4 regions of the Candidatus Accumulibacter contiguus genome follow, and region 1 is predicted to be linked to each of the others. Evidence: riboswitches for the same ligand, from Rfam matches in the RefSeq annotation. Region 1 holds a riboswitch; each other region holds the start of a gene.
The links. Region 1 has a riboswitch for cyclic di-GMP ahead of V5B59_RS15700 (methyl-accepting chemotaxis protein). Riboswitches for the same ligand answer to the same signal wherever they lie in the genome.
Positions count from the first base shown of each region.

Region 1 (3,478 bases):
TCGATGCACAGTACCTGCTGACCGTCATCCCTGCTGGCGAGGCAGAAGGGATAGCTACGCAAGATGGCCGGGATATATTTTCCTGCCCAACGGCCGTCGGGTGCGGCAAATAGATTCTTGCCTGTTGCCAAACCCAGAACGGCGACAGGAACGAAGGTTTCATTCTGCTCGACAAAGGCAATCGGCAGACTCAACAGCGCACGCGGCAGTTCGCCTGCAGTCAGTGGAACAATTGCCTCATGGGCAGCGAAAGCATAACTCGAAATGCGCTGCCAGCGCTTGCTGGCGTGGCGTTCGGTGGAAATGACGTGGAAGTTGGGCATGGGCATCCTTCGGGTGGCATTTTCTGACCAATGGTATTCTGAAGCAGGGATACTCGCCGACCGCCTGGAGGCTGCGGAAACAGCGGGTCTGAATACGGGAGAACATCAAGAGACCCCCCGCTACAACTGGTCGGCGGCAATCGGTCTGCCGGTCAGATAGCCCTGGATCAGCTGGAAACCCATGTCGCGGCAGACCTGCGCTTCCGCCTCGAGCTCGATGCCTTCGGCCAGCGGCACTGAGCCCAGGTTCAGCACCAGTTTGACGAGATCGCTGATCACCCGGCGTTTGCGTTCGCTGGCCAGGTGAATGTCGTGCAGCAGACCCATGTCGAATTTCACGAAGTGCGCAGGCGCTTCGCCCAGTTCGTTCAGGCGGGCCTGTCCTGCCCCGAAATCGTCGTAGGCAAAACGCACACCGATGTCGCGCAGAAAAGCGCCTAATTCACGTAAACGCAGCGGGTCGGTGACTGCGGTTTCATGGATTTCGACAACCAGTTGCAGTTCCGGCATCTGCTGGCGCAGGACAGTTAGCGAAGCAAAAAACGGCTTGCTGAAAGTCTCCTTGGGGTGGGTGTTGATAAACAGGGGGAATTTGCGCAGGCGCGGAGCCATCGAGGTGATCGCGAATTTGCGAAAGGCCACGCTGAGATCAAGCTCGCGGTTCAGCGCTGTTGCCAATTGGAACAGGCGGATGGGGCTACCGGACAGTTGCGGATGATTTGCTCGCCCGAGCAACTCGTAGGCGAAGATTTTCCCACTGTTCGCATCGACGATGGGCTGGGCGGCGCCGGAAATGCCCTGGCCGTTGAGCAGGTCGAGAAACTCGCCCTCATTGGCGACGAAGAGTTCCGACAGGTTCGTGCCCATCGGCATCAACAGGGTTCGCGAGTCGGTCGAGGGCATGAAGCGCGACTGATCAGGCTGATGCCGGCCGAGACGAAACTCTGCCGTAAAGAAATGAATGATGTCGTTTTCCCGCAGCAGGCACGAGCCATCGATGCGCTGTCGATTGACGAAGGTGCCGTTGGTGCTGTTCAGATCGGTCAGGCGCAGTTGCGCGCTGATGTCGTCGTCGAACATGGCGTGTTTCCGGCTGAGGCCCGGTGTCGCCAGTACCAGATCGTTCTCCTGGCCACGACCGATCCGGAAAGGCAGGTCAACGATGTCGTATTTCAAACGGGATCCATCGGCAGCGATGGATTCCAGAAACCAATGACTGCTCTTCACAGGAAGCTCCAGAGACGATCCGCTTGCAGGCCATGGCCTCTTGCCATGATTCTTGCCATGATATGTGGTCAGTGCGCCGAACTTCTCCCGCAGTTCTCTGGCGGGTAGCGCGCAAGTCGCTGGCCTGCCGCCTGCAGGGGGGACACTTGGATGGCGCACGTACGAGTATGCCCAGCCATCTCAGCTGCTGTCAATCTCGCTGCATCCGGCTATGTGCCGGAAGTCGCACATTGCTGCTCTATTCAGTTATGATGTGTGGACGAGTAAGAATGGCAAACGGGACGAAAGCCCCGGACGCAAAGCTGCAGGCCCTAACCCGAAGTCCGGGAGGGTGGCTGGGTTGCCTGATACCGGGATCTTCGTCTCGGCATGCGATATCCGCAGCCGTCCAAGTCTTGCATCCGAGAGTAACCGCATGCCTGGCCCTTTCGATTCGAGGCCGTGTTTCTCTGCGCCCGATCGACCGCAGCCTGGCGCTGAAGTAGCACGCAGGAGGAACTCATGCAAGACCGATCATCAAGAATACTTCCCCTGGGCACTGGCCCACTGTTTCTTGCCGCCGTCGCCGCTGGCCTGCTGTTCTGGAAGAGTGAGGCATCGCTGGCCGTCGACCTGATCCTGACACTGGCTCTGCTGGTGCTCGCCACTGGCGTCTCTTATTGGGAGCGCCGTTCGATCCGGGCTGCTGTCGATCGCCTGCTTGCCGAGCGCGCAGAGACCGGCGCGGCGCCGCCGGCCATCGCCCCCTATACCACCAGCCTGCATCAGGTAGCCGCCGCTTCACTGACCCGCTGGGCCACGCATGTCGCCATCGCACGCCAACAAACCGAGAATGCGGGCAACGCATTGACCAGTGACTTCGCGGCCATTCTGAACCAGTTGGGCGTTATGCTCGATACCCGCGACCGTGAAGCAGCGGAAGGTGTGGTCGCGGTGATCGAACGTTCGCGCAGTGAACTGGCAGCGATGCTGGGCTACCTCAAGGACGCTTTCGACGCCCAGAAACCAATGCTCCGTGAATTCGAGAGCCTGGCGGAAGTGAGCGCCGATCTCAAGCGCATGGCCGGCGGGGTCGCCGAGATCGCCAAACAGACCAATCTGCTGGCACTCAACGCGGCGATCGAAGCGGCGCGGGCCGGCGAGACCGGGCGGGGTTTTGCCGTCGTTGCCGATGAAGTACGCAAGCTCTCGGACCAGTCGGGATCGCTTGCCAAGCAGATCCGGGACAAAGTCGAGACGGTCAACGTGGCGACCGGGTCAGCGCTGCTTTCCGCCGGTCAAATGTCACGCCAGAACGAATCGCTGATGGCCAGTTCGGAAGTGACCATGGCCGCCGTACTGGAACGTTTCAGCAGCGTCGTGCAAGGACTCAGCGATTCGTCGCAGCACATGGCCGAAGGCAGCCAGAGCGTCCGCGAGAAGGTCGAAGCGGTACTCGTGCATCTGCAATTCCAGGATCGCATGAGCCAGATTCTGAGCGCGGTCTGCCAGGATATCGAGCGTCTTCTGGCGCGCACACGTGCAGAAGAGGCGCGCATCGCAGGCGGCGAGACGCCGGAACCTTTCGACGTGCAGAAGTGGATTGCTCAACTCGAACAAACTTACACCACGCTCGAACAGCACGATGCGCAGCACCCGGCTGCACAGGGGCAGGTGGCGGCGAGCGAAATCACCTTTTTCTAACCTGGACAATGGGAGATTGACATGGGCAAGACCATCCTGGTCGTCGACGATTCCGCTTCGATGCGGCAGGTCGTCAGCATGGCGCTCAAGGGCGGCGGCTTTGAGGTGATCGAGGCCTGCGACGGCAAGGACGCGCTGGCCAAACTGATGGGGCAGAAAGTGCATCTGGTGATCAGCGATGTCAATATGCCCAACATGGATGGCATCACCTTTGTCCGGGAAATGAAAAAGAACGCCGCCTACCG
Region 1 covers NZ_JAZKUC010000001.1:3,280,554-3,284,031, forward strand. The annotation lists gene V5B59_RS15690 (SapC family protein) at 1-323, opposite strand, end outside; gene V5B59_RS15695 (EAL domain-containing protein) at 444-1,550, opposite strand; cyclic di-GMP riboswitch class I at 1,812-1,898, shown strand; gene V5B59_RS15700 (methyl-accepting chemotaxis protein) at 2,052-3,233, shown strand; gene V5B59_RS15705 (response regulator) at 3,255-3,478, shown strand, end outside.

Region 2 (3,478 bases), 280 kb from region 1:
ATGGTCGAGCGGAGCGCCGCATCGTTCGTTTGACCCTCGTCAGCGGTGTCAGGCGGCTCGGGTTTGCGGCTCGGGCACCAGGGCTTTTGTACGGGCAGTCTGCTCGCGAACCACACCCCCCAGGCGATGGATGTGGCGCGCCAGGACAGCCAGCGCCACGTAGCGTTTGAAGCCGACGATTCCGTGATCCGGGCACAGATCGAGCCCGAAATGCTCCAGGCCATTGATCGCGGATTCCACCGCGGAATGCTTATGCCGCGCCTGGACAAATTCCGGTGCCGTTTCCCTCGCATCATCAGCGGCCGAGTGGCGGCCTTTTTTGGGGAGGGCGACCAAGTCCAGTCGCGCTTCGAGACACGATCGATTCGACGGACTGTGAAAGCCCTTGTCGAAGCTCACGACCCGCAAACAGTCGCAGGTTGTCTTTCAGGGTCTGTAATTCGTACCTGTGCGGATCGTACCAGTCGGCATGCCCCAACATTTGGCGCAACGTCTTGTGCTGATTGGCGAGTTCCTGTAACCGGTCGTAGTCCGCGTCAAGCCCGAGACGCACGACGCCCAGCACCAGGATCTTCCACTGCTCCATGCCGGGTCGCCCCAGTGCACTGCTGGCCAGCTTGCCATCAGCATGGCAGGGAAGCACTTCCTCGAGGATCGCAAAGACTTCGTCTCGCAGTTCGCGATGCGTATAAATGTGCTGCAGCCCGACGAGCAGTTTCGGGATGTCGTCCCGCGATTTGGGATCGAGCACGATGGCTTCGATCGGAAACTCGCCCAAACTCGCTTGCCGCTTCATGACTTCCCGCATCGCTCTTTCCTTCGACTGAAGTTCGTCCCACAAAACCCCAAGCGGTGGAGGAAAGTCGCCTTCCACAGCAATCACCACCAGAATATCAGCTAATAATCAGACATCTACGAATTCAACCCAAAAGTATATTGCTCTGGCATTGCCATCTTCGCTCGTCATCGCGTATTGTAACATACTGATAAAGCGTGTGTTTTCTGGTTTTCCACCAAACACTAACTACCGACTGGTGGAATGGGGTTCCAGTGGCACCCACCCGATGCTCGCGGTTCACCTCCCTCAAGGCACCCGCTCTGGCCGCCTGAAGGATGGTCAAGAATTCGCCAACAGTGTCACGGTTACGTTCTCCACCCGTTCCGGCGTAGCCGCCGGGAATTCAGCCAAAAAATGAGAATTGCTGATCCAGGTCAACAGAAGACCCTGATAGCGATGGTACATTTTTGGTGAGATCAAGGCAAATGGAGTGTAAGCTCCAGACGCAAAGCTTCAGACCCTAACCTGAAGTCCGGGAGGGTGGCTGGGTTTCCTCAGCCCAATCAACGAACTTTGGATCTGCGTCATGCCTGCCATCAAACTCTCGAGTACCGCCGCCGCGACCGGCGGCTTCGTTATCAACGGCGATAGCGCCGGTGACTTGAGCGGTGTCATTGTCGACGACGACATTCACGGTGATGGTCTGGCCAGCCCGATCGTCGAGGCACCTGGCGGCGACCCCGTAGCCGGCAGCGCTGCCGGGCGCCGGCCAACAGCAAACAGCCAAGCGACGGACCTAGGAGTTTACCTGACCCTGGCTCAGAGCACCCTCCGCCAATTCCTGCTCAATCCCGATTTCGAAAACGATATCCACCAGGTTTTCGGAAACGGCGTCGACCCCTTGCGGGCAAGAATGCTTGTTCAGGGCTTCGCCGAGCCGGATTTCATCTCCTGGCCAAGGCTGGAAATCTGCCCAGAAGTGGAAATCAATCGCGCCCAAGGCGCTTATGCGGCGGCAACCGACACGATTTATCTGGCGAGAGAATTTCTCTCTGAAAACGCCGATAAGCCCGAAGCGATCACATCTGTCCTGCTTGAGGAATTGGGGCACGCGCTGGACGTGCGCCTGAATGCTGCCGATTCACCGGGCGACGAAGGGGAGTTTTTTTCGGCTCTCGTCCGAAACCAGGTGCTGACTGCTTCCGACTTGGAACGAATGCGGGCCGAAGACGACAGGGTTGCACTCTTGCTCGATAGCCAATCCGTGCTTCTCGAACAATCGACCTCCAATCTGGGTTCCAGGCAGGGTTATGGCTATCTGACCGACTTCATATACTATGGCGACCCCAGCGACAATTGGGACTTCTCCACCGTCCTTACTGGTGGATCCGGCGACTATGTCCGCGTCTCGTCGAGTTCCACCTACGTCGATCTGGTGCTTCGCTTGTACGATCAATATGGTGTTTTTATCGAAGCGGATTACGACGATGATCCGACCAATGGGAACCTGGAGACTATATCGCTGGCAGATGTTCCGGCCGGCACCTACACAGCAACGGTATTTGATTACTATTCCGGCGATTACCTGGGTTGGAGCAATGCCTACTACACACTCGAAATCAATGCGCCGCAAATTCCCAAGGACCACTTCGAAGGCAACGATACACGTCCGACTGCGACGCCCGTTAACAGAGGGGTATCGCTGCCTGGCATTGGCTACTATTTTTCCGATCTATCCATCGACCGGCCGGGCTCCACCACTGGCGATGTCGACGTCTTCAAACTTACGACCACCCGCGTCGCGACGAATACTGACATTATCCTGAGCCTTGTCACCGGTACCGGCGATATCGATCTCGAACTCGAAGACAGCTCCGGGAATATCATTTATACGACCTACTGGGACGCCACAGGATACGACTGGAATGCAATTCCCTTGGCCGGACTGCAGCCGGGAACGTACTATTTGCGAGCCGGAAGTTATGAAGGGAACGTCACCTCATCCTACGATCTGCTTTTCTACCTGCCACAAGCACCCACACCTGATCACTATGATGCCACCGCGAGCAATAACACCCGGAATACGGCCACAAATTTGGGGGAGGTCAGTGGATTCCGGCAAGAAACCGATTTGTCTATCGATCGTGCTTCTGATGTCGACTGGTTCAAATTCCAGCTTTCCGGACAAGGGTCAAACCAGAATTATCTCCAGATTGATTTCGACGGTTTGCAGGAAGATCTGGATATCGAACTGTATAATTCCGCAAACCAGTTGATCGATTATTCAATCGGAATCGAAGGTGTGGAAGCCATTGCGCTGTCCGGGCTGACCGCTGGAACCTATTATTATTTGAAGGTGTATGGGTATAATCAGAGCACCAGCGATTACAGCCTGACGATCAATGCGCCTGGTACCAATAGCAACATTAGAACCGACTCTTTCGATAGCGTCGCCAGCAATAATACCCGTGCCACTGCAACAAATCTTGGCGCTCCTCAGTACGGCTGGCTTCAGAGTGCGGGGTTTTATGCATGGGAAAAGCTATCCATCACTTCGGGCGATCAGGACTGGTTCAAGTTTCAATTGAACGGCACCGGAAGTTACGGGAATTATGTTGCCGCCACATTTGATACCACCAAGGGTGATCTGGACCTGAAGCTTTATCGGGAAAGCGGAACAACTCCTGTGCTCCAGTCGAC
Region 2 covers NZ_JAZKUC010000001.1:3,560,468-3,563,945, forward strand. The annotation lists gene V5B59_RS26285 (hypothetical protein) at 49-240, opposite strand; partial or broken gene V5B59_RS26290 (ISNCY family transposase) at 407-808, opposite strand; cyclic di-GMP riboswitch class I at 1,249-1,335, shown strand; gene V5B59_RS16855 (pre-peptidase C-terminal domain-containing protein) at 1,365-3,478, shown strand, end outside.
Region 2: it holds a riboswitch for cyclic di-GMP, as region 1 does, so the genes downstream of both, V5B59_RS16855 (pre-peptidase C-terminal domain-containing protein) here and V5B59_RS15700 (methyl-accepting chemotaxis protein) in region 1, are expected to answer to the same signal.

Region 3 (3,478 bases), 3.3 Mb from region 1:
GCATCGCATATGGCTATGCTCACTGCCCAGCCGCGCGAGATGGCTTCTGCCTCGGCTGCCGCCGCGACGAGTTTGGCGTCGTCGAGAGTCAATGCTTTGATGGTTCGCATCGGAAGTATCCTTGAGTCATGCGCTTCGGTTTTCGATCAGGTGATCAGGATGGCGCGTAAATAATAATTGACGTTGGTCAGCGTCGGCCCGGTCACCACCGAGTCGCCGAGCGCTTCGACCTTGTGGACCGCGGGTCCGCAGGCGCGCCGGCCAATACTGCGCGCGCGGCTGATCGAGCGCCGGGGGCGCGACGAGCCTTTTCAGCTCGCCCCGTATACCATCGCCGTCGCCATGATCTCCTCGGCTTCGTGGCGCCGGTGCAGCGCCAAGCCCAGCGCCGCCATGTCTTCGGCCTGGCGCGCCAGAACCAGCTGCGCAAAGGGCAGGAACTCCACTTCCTCCGTGCGCACGTGCTCGTTGAAGCGCCTCACCAGTTCGTGCAGCAGCGCGGAGTCCAGCCGGGGCAGGTCGCCGTTCGCGATGGCTTGCACGGCTGGTTCTAGCTGCTTCCACAGCTGCGCGATCTCGCGATGCTCGCGGACGAGTTGCGCGACCATGGCCTGTGCCCGGTCCGCTTCGTCGCCCGGCCCCGCGATCTGCAGTACCGCAGGGAACAAGTCGCGCTCCTCGTCATCGTGGTGGGCGAGCAAGCGGTCGCGGAACATTTTCAGCACGTCCGCGGCGCACCCGCGCGCCCGTGCGGCGGTGGAGACCATCTCGGGCAGGCCGAGTGAGGTTTCGAGCAGCGTCACGAACCCGACGTGACATCTGGAAAAGTCCTGCAGCGGGGCGGCGGCTTCGGCCGCCTGGCGGGTCGATGTCTCGGACATGGTACCTCCCTTCTCCGAGTTTGCATGTTCGTTTAAGAATACGCAATCCAACGCCCCTCCGCAAGTATGAGTCTGAACGAGGGGTGCGATCGAAAGTATTGTGGGAGAGTGTGTGCCCGGGTGCCGAGACCTGCCACGCCATAGGCGACGTCCATCCCGGCGCCTATGGCCGGATCGTTCGCATCAAGATCGAAAAGACTGGCCTTGAATTAGCGAAATTATAGGTGTATGCTTGATTTCAGTAGTCTCACTGAAAAAGGCAAACCCGTCGAAAGGCGGGGACGCAAAGTCACCGATCTAACGGAAACGGCATGTTTCCCAGGATAGCGGGGCCGCCAGGCTCACAGAGGCAACGTCCGGACAAGTTCCGTTCACGGTACATCCCTCACCAGCCCGTCGGATTTGCAGGCGGTTTCATTCCTGACCCGTAGTTGACCTTGCGCCAGCCCTCGATTGTTGTGGCTAGGCAGTGCGTCCTTATGGCGCTTGCAACAAGGAAACTCGGCGATGGCATTTCCATTCGAAAAGGTAAGCAGCTTCCCCGGCGGTGCCCGCTCGGTGGTGGATTTCGGTCGTCCCCAGATCCTTGTTGAAGCGCCGGCTCGCGTCGCCCAGGGGTTCGAGCGAATGCGCATTGAACTGCCCGTCTGCGCAAGAATGCCCCACGTTTCACCCTCAAGTTTGGCCTCAAGTTTGGCGGCTTGCATGCCGTTGTTTCAACCATACCCTTCGGCAACTTGTTGCCTTGCTCGCCGTAAACATCTCAGGCCAATGAAATGAAAGCGAATTCCGGATTCACCCTGATCGAGGTGATGATCGTCATCGTGATCATCAGCATTCTGGCGGCCATCGCCGTTCCAAACTACATCGAATATCTGACCAAGGGCCGCATCACCGAGGCGGTTAGTGCGCTTTCCAGCATGCAGGTCAGGATGCAACAGCATTTCCTCGACGAGCGTACATACGTTGGCGCCTGTACGGCCAGCTCGGTAGCACCACTGCCGGCCAATACCAGCAATTTCACGTTTGCGTGCTCCGGTCTTGGCGCGGCGGCTTATCAGGTGGATGCCACCGGACAAGGTAGCATGGCTGGCTTTCAATACCGGATCAACATGCTTACGGCGTCTGGCAAGAGCACGGTTGCCCTGCCGAGTGGCTGGACGCTCCCGGCCCCCAGTACCTGTTTCGTCCTGAATAAAGCCGGGGGGTGCTGAGCGATGTTGGGCCGTCGGCGTGGATTCACCCTGATCGAATTTCTGGTGGTGATTACCCTCCTGAGCGTTCTTCTGTCGCTCGGTGTTCCGGCCCTCAGCACCTATATGGCAAATGTCCGTCTGCGTACGGCGGCAGAAAAGGTCCTTGCCGACCTGCAGACGGCCCGCGCCGAAGCCATCCGTCTGAACAGCAATTCCTCGCCTTTTTTTCCTACCGAGACGCCGGCCAACATCGTGATCACCAGCAGTGTGACCGACAGTAGCGGCGGCAATGATCTCGTCTTCACGCCGTTCGGTGGCACCACCCTGGTGGCCCCCGCGGTGTACAGCTTCACCAATCCGGTTGCCGGGGCCTGTCATGCGGACGGTGGCCCGATACGCTGTCTGAATGTTTTTATCACCACCGGTGGCGGGGCTCGCCTGTGCGACCCCGGACTGACCGCCGCTCAAAAAGCAGCGGGAGATACGAGGGCATGTCCATAATGAAGACTCTTGAACGTTCACAATCCGGCATCGTGTTGCTGGAAGCACTGATCGGCATTCTGATCTTTTCTCTGGGTATCCTGTCGATGGTGGCGCTGGGCGCCACCGCCGCCACCGTGCAAGCCGATGCACAGTATCGCACCGAGGCGATGAATCTGGCCGAGCGAGTTTTGAGCCAGATCTGGACCGGGGTCGACCGGACCCAGCAGACCATCAATGGGGTGGTCATGTCCATGGTGAGCGCAAGCTCTCTGACCGATTTCCAGCACTTCAGCGATGGGGACAACTGCGTGTTCACCGGGTCGGCTTCCACCAATCCGGCGATTGTCGACTGGGTAGCCACCTTGCAGCCTACCGGCAAGCCATCCCCGCTTCCCGGCTCCACGGGAAAACAGCAGATCAGAGTAAATACCGCGGTCAACAATCAGGTCAGCATCACGATTTGCTGGCAGGCGCCTTCAGATAACAAATTGCGCCACTATACCCTGGTGAGCTATGTCAACTGACCCTTCCAGGCGACGCATTCTGCCGCGCAAGACTGCGCCGATGCGTCCTGGCAGGGGCTTCACACTGACCGAGTTGCTGGTCGGCGTGGCAATCGGATTGATCGGCATCATCGCCATGTTTCACGTGCTGTCGACCTGGGACAAGACGAAGCGGACGACAGCTGCCGGGAGCGATGCGCAGATTGCCGGGGCGGTGGGTTATTTTCTTCTGGAGCGCGATCTCAAGCAGGCGGGCATGGGATTTGGCGCGGCCAAGAGTACGGTGATGGGTTGTAACATTTCCGCGATCGTCAACGCAACGGCCACGACGACGGCACGTGCCGCATTCACTTTCCCGCTGGTACCCGTGAGAATCAGTCAGGGTGCCAGTGGCGCACCCGACAGCTTGCAGGTG
Region 3 covers NZ_JAZKUC010000001.1:29,720-33,197, forward strand. The annotation lists gene V5B59_RS00160 (GlcG/HbpS family heme-binding protein) at 1-110, opposite strand, end outside; gene V5B59_RS00165 (hemerythrin domain-containing protein) at 312-881, opposite strand; cyclic di-GMP riboswitch class I at 1,130-1,221, shown strand; gene V5B59_RS00170 (hypothetical protein) at 1,253-1,588, opposite strand; gene V5B59_RS00175 (type IV pilin protein) at 1,658-2,095, shown strand; gene V5B59_RS00180 (pilus assembly FimT family protein) at 2,099-2,578, shown strand; gene V5B59_RS00185 (hypothetical protein) at 2,569-3,084, shown strand; gene V5B59_RS00190 (PilW family protein) at 3,125-3,478, shown strand, end outside.
Region 3: it holds a riboswitch for cyclic di-GMP, as region 1 does, so the genes downstream of both, V5B59_RS00175 (type IV pilin protein) here and V5B59_RS15700 (methyl-accepting chemotaxis protein) in region 1, are expected to answer to the same signal.

Region 4 (3,478 bases), 1.5 Mb from region 1:
GGACTCATCGCACCCCTGTTCCTTCCCTCGCCTCAAGCTGTGCTCGGAAAGTTCTGGCTGGTAACCACAAAGGGGTTCATGGACTCGACACTCTGGCAACATCTGGCGGCAAGCCTGGGTCGGGTAGTCTGCGCGCTCATCGCAGCCGTCGTCCTGGCCATACCGACGGGGATCGCGATTGGCCTCTCACGAATCGCGCAGGGCGTGCTTGACCCCCTCATTGAGCTCTATCGTCCGGTGCCGCCGCTCGCCTACCTGCCGCTGATCGTCATCTGGTTCGGGATTGGCGAGTTGTCCAAGGTCTTGCTGATCTTCCTGGCGATCTATGCGCCAATCGCGATTGCCACAGCGGGTGGTGTTCGACAGGTCTCGCAAAACCGCCTGCGCGCTGCACAGTCCCTGGGAGCGACGCGTGTCCAGTTGCTGCGTTACGTGGTGTTGCCCAGCGCCGTCCCCGACATCCTGACTGGTATCCGCATCGGCCTGGGGACCGGCTGGTCGACACTCGTTGCCGCGGAACTGGTCGCAGCGACGAGCGGCCTGGGGTTCATGGTGCAGTCGGCTGCACAGTTCCTGGTGACCGACGTGGTCATCCTGGGAATTGCCGTGATCGCCATCATTGCCTTTGCGCTCGAACTCTCCCTGCGCGCCCTATCCCGTCGCCTGGCCCCGTGGCGGGAGCAGGGCATAAGCTGAAAGCGACCATGGCCGTTGGGAACGCTTGCCGAGTTCAGCATCCTGTACCACTTGGGTGAGTTCCTGGTCGATTTCGGCATGGGCCAGCGGGAAGTAGAAGGCCATGAACTCGGGGAAGCATCGCCACCCAGGACGTGCTGCACAAATACGGCAATGACTACATCTACCATCTGATGGGTGGCCGCATGTTCCCACTGACACTCGATGGGCTGGGGCGGGGAATGAGGTTGTTGAGCAAGTAATCACATGGGCTCAGGTGTGAATATTCTCACAGCAGGCCTGCGCTCCAGGCATATAATGATTCCACGAGACAAATGGCAAACGGGGTGAAAGCCCCGGACGCAAAGCTGCAGACCCTAACCTGGAATCCAGGTGGGTGGCTGGGTTACCTCGCTCCAGGCACGTTCGTGCGGGCACTTGGTTTCCTTTCCACGGCTGAAACATGACTCTCGTATGAGAGTGCGGCAACGGTGTTGTTGAACAATGGATGCCAAGAAAATGTTGGCGCAACAACCGCTGCTGATGTCATGCATTGTATGCGTTGAGAGTCAGAGGAAACCATGAGAACCTTTATTGCGACGATTGAAACTCCCGCCGGAACCGAGACCATGAAACTGGCGGCCGCCAGTATCCAGGATGCCTATGGACAGGTGGCGGAACGGAGTCTGTCGGCTGCGAACTCGTCGTATCACTACTCGATCAGGGAGACGTCTCCCATCGCTTCGCCCCAGTTTTTCAACGGGTTCACCAACGCCAGCATCTCGCTCGTGGCTTGCCTGATCCTTTTCATGGTCCTCGATCATCTGCTGCGCAAGTGGCTCAAGAGCTGATTGCCAATCAGGAGAACATGCGGACGACAAAACGGATGTTCTCTGATTGAATTGATTTGCTGAGTAGATTTGAGAGGACTGAAGGGGTCGCGGCACTGCTTTGCGGGGTCGCTGCGGGTGCCGCCGCTTCCCTTTCTTCAGCTGAGGTAGTAGGGTCAGGGTCGAAGTGTTCCCGGCAGCCTGCTTCTGCGCTGCGGTAGAATAGTATCGATGAACGACGACTATTTCATGCGTGAGGCGATTTCCCTGGCGCGGGCTGCCGAGTGCCTCGGCGAGGTGCCGGTTGGTGCGCTGGTGGTTCGCGATGGGGTCATCGTCGGTCGGGGCTTCAATTCGCCGATCGGCGAACATGATCCGACGGCGCACGCCGAAATTGCCGCCCTACGCGATGCCGCGCGCAATCTGCGCAACTACCGTCTGCCTGGCTGCGAACTGTTCGTGACTCTCGAACCTTGCGCGATGTGTGGCGGTGCGGTGCTGCAGGCGCGCATTGCCCGTTTGATCTACGGCGCGCGGGATCCAAAAACCGGCGTGCATGGCAGCGTCGTCGACCTCTTTGCGGTGCCGCGCCTCAACCATCACACGCTAGTCGTCGGCGGCATCCTGGCCGATGAGTGCGGACAGTTGCTATCGGGGTTTTTTGCGGCGCGGCGCAGCCGCGAGTGAGCATGCACATCGAGATCTCCATCAAACAACAGACGCTGACCCTCTCGGACGACTCCGGGCAGGTGCTGCGCAGCTATCCTGTGTCCACGGCAACGAATGGCCCTGGCGAAGTCTCGGGCAGCTTCTGCACGCCGCGCGGCAGGCACCTGATCCGCGCCAAGATTGGTGCCGGCGAAGCGGTCAACACGGTTTTTGCCGCCCGCAGGCCGACTGGCGAGATCTATGGCAAGGAACTCGCCGAACGATTCCCGCAGCGCGACTGGATTCTCACGCGCATCCTCTGGTTATCTGGCTGCGAACCCGGTCGCAACCGCCTGGGCCGGGTCGATACCATGCGCCGTTATGTCTACATCCACGGCAGCCCGGACACGACGCCGATGGGTCGCCCCGGATCGATCGGCTGCATTCGCATGCACAACGCCGATATTGTTGAATTGTTCGAGTGGGTGCCGCCGTACACGCCGGTCGATATCCGCGAGGACTGAGCATTGCACCGACCGTTATGAAACCTGTCGTGCGGCAAGTCAGGTGTCTGTCTGGTCCTGGGCCGGACGGGTATCCGAATATTTCCGGTTCGATCCGTAGCTGCTCGCGACCGGATATTTGATCGCATTCTTGACGAGTTTTGCACGGGCGGCCTGTTCAAGGTCGATGCCGGCATTTTCGGCAATCAACAGCAGGTAAATCAGGACGTCGGCACATTCGTCGCGCAGGGCTTCCTGCGCGCTGGCGCTGCCTGCCATCGCTGCCATCTCGGCGTCGTTCTTCCACTGCGTCAGTTCGAGCAACTCGCTGGCTTCGAGGTTCAGCGAGACGATCAGGTTGCGCAGGCTGTGAAACTGCGCCCAGTTGCGTTGGTCGCGAAATTCGAGCACTGCCGCGGTCAGTGTCGAAAGGCTCATGGCTTCAGGTGAAGAAGCGTGGTCTTGCTTATTCCGGCAGGCGCAGGTGATTTGCCTGCGCGCGTGCGCGCAGCGCCCGGTAATCTGGGAAACGCTTTCTCGCCTGCAAACAGGTCCTCCGTAGGGTGGCGCATGCGGGTCACTTGCGGGTTTCGCGAAGCTGCCATTCTACCGCGACAGGGGGCGCGAAACTGCCTGCTATTCTTGATGACCTTCAGAACACCTGATCTCATTGCCATGACATTAGGGCGGTAGCCTTAAAAAACACATTACAGTCCAACGGCTTGACTCTTGTTTTCGGTACTATGGAGCGTTTTTGGAGAAGGAGTGTGTCGGATATTGTAAAGATACGGCAATTGGCAGATAGTTGGTGACTGACGGGGC
Region 4 covers NZ_JAZKUC010000001.1:1,742,698-1,746,175, reverse strand. The annotation lists gene tauC (taurine ABC transporter permease TauC) at 1-696, shown strand, start outside; cyclic di-GMP riboswitch class I at 1,003-1,089, shown strand; gene V5B59_RS08525 (hypothetical protein) at 1,257-1,526, shown strand; gene tadA (tRNA adenosine(34) deaminase TadA) at 1,737-2,192, shown strand; gene V5B59_RS08515 (L,D-transpeptidase) at 2,195-2,677, shown strand; gene V5B59_RS08510 (nucleotide pyrophosphohydrolase) at 2,717-3,094, opposite strand.
Region 4: it holds a riboswitch for cyclic di-GMP, as region 1 does, so the genes downstream of both, V5B59_RS08525 (hypothetical protein) here and V5B59_RS15700 (methyl-accepting chemotaxis protein) in region 1, are expected to answer to the same signal.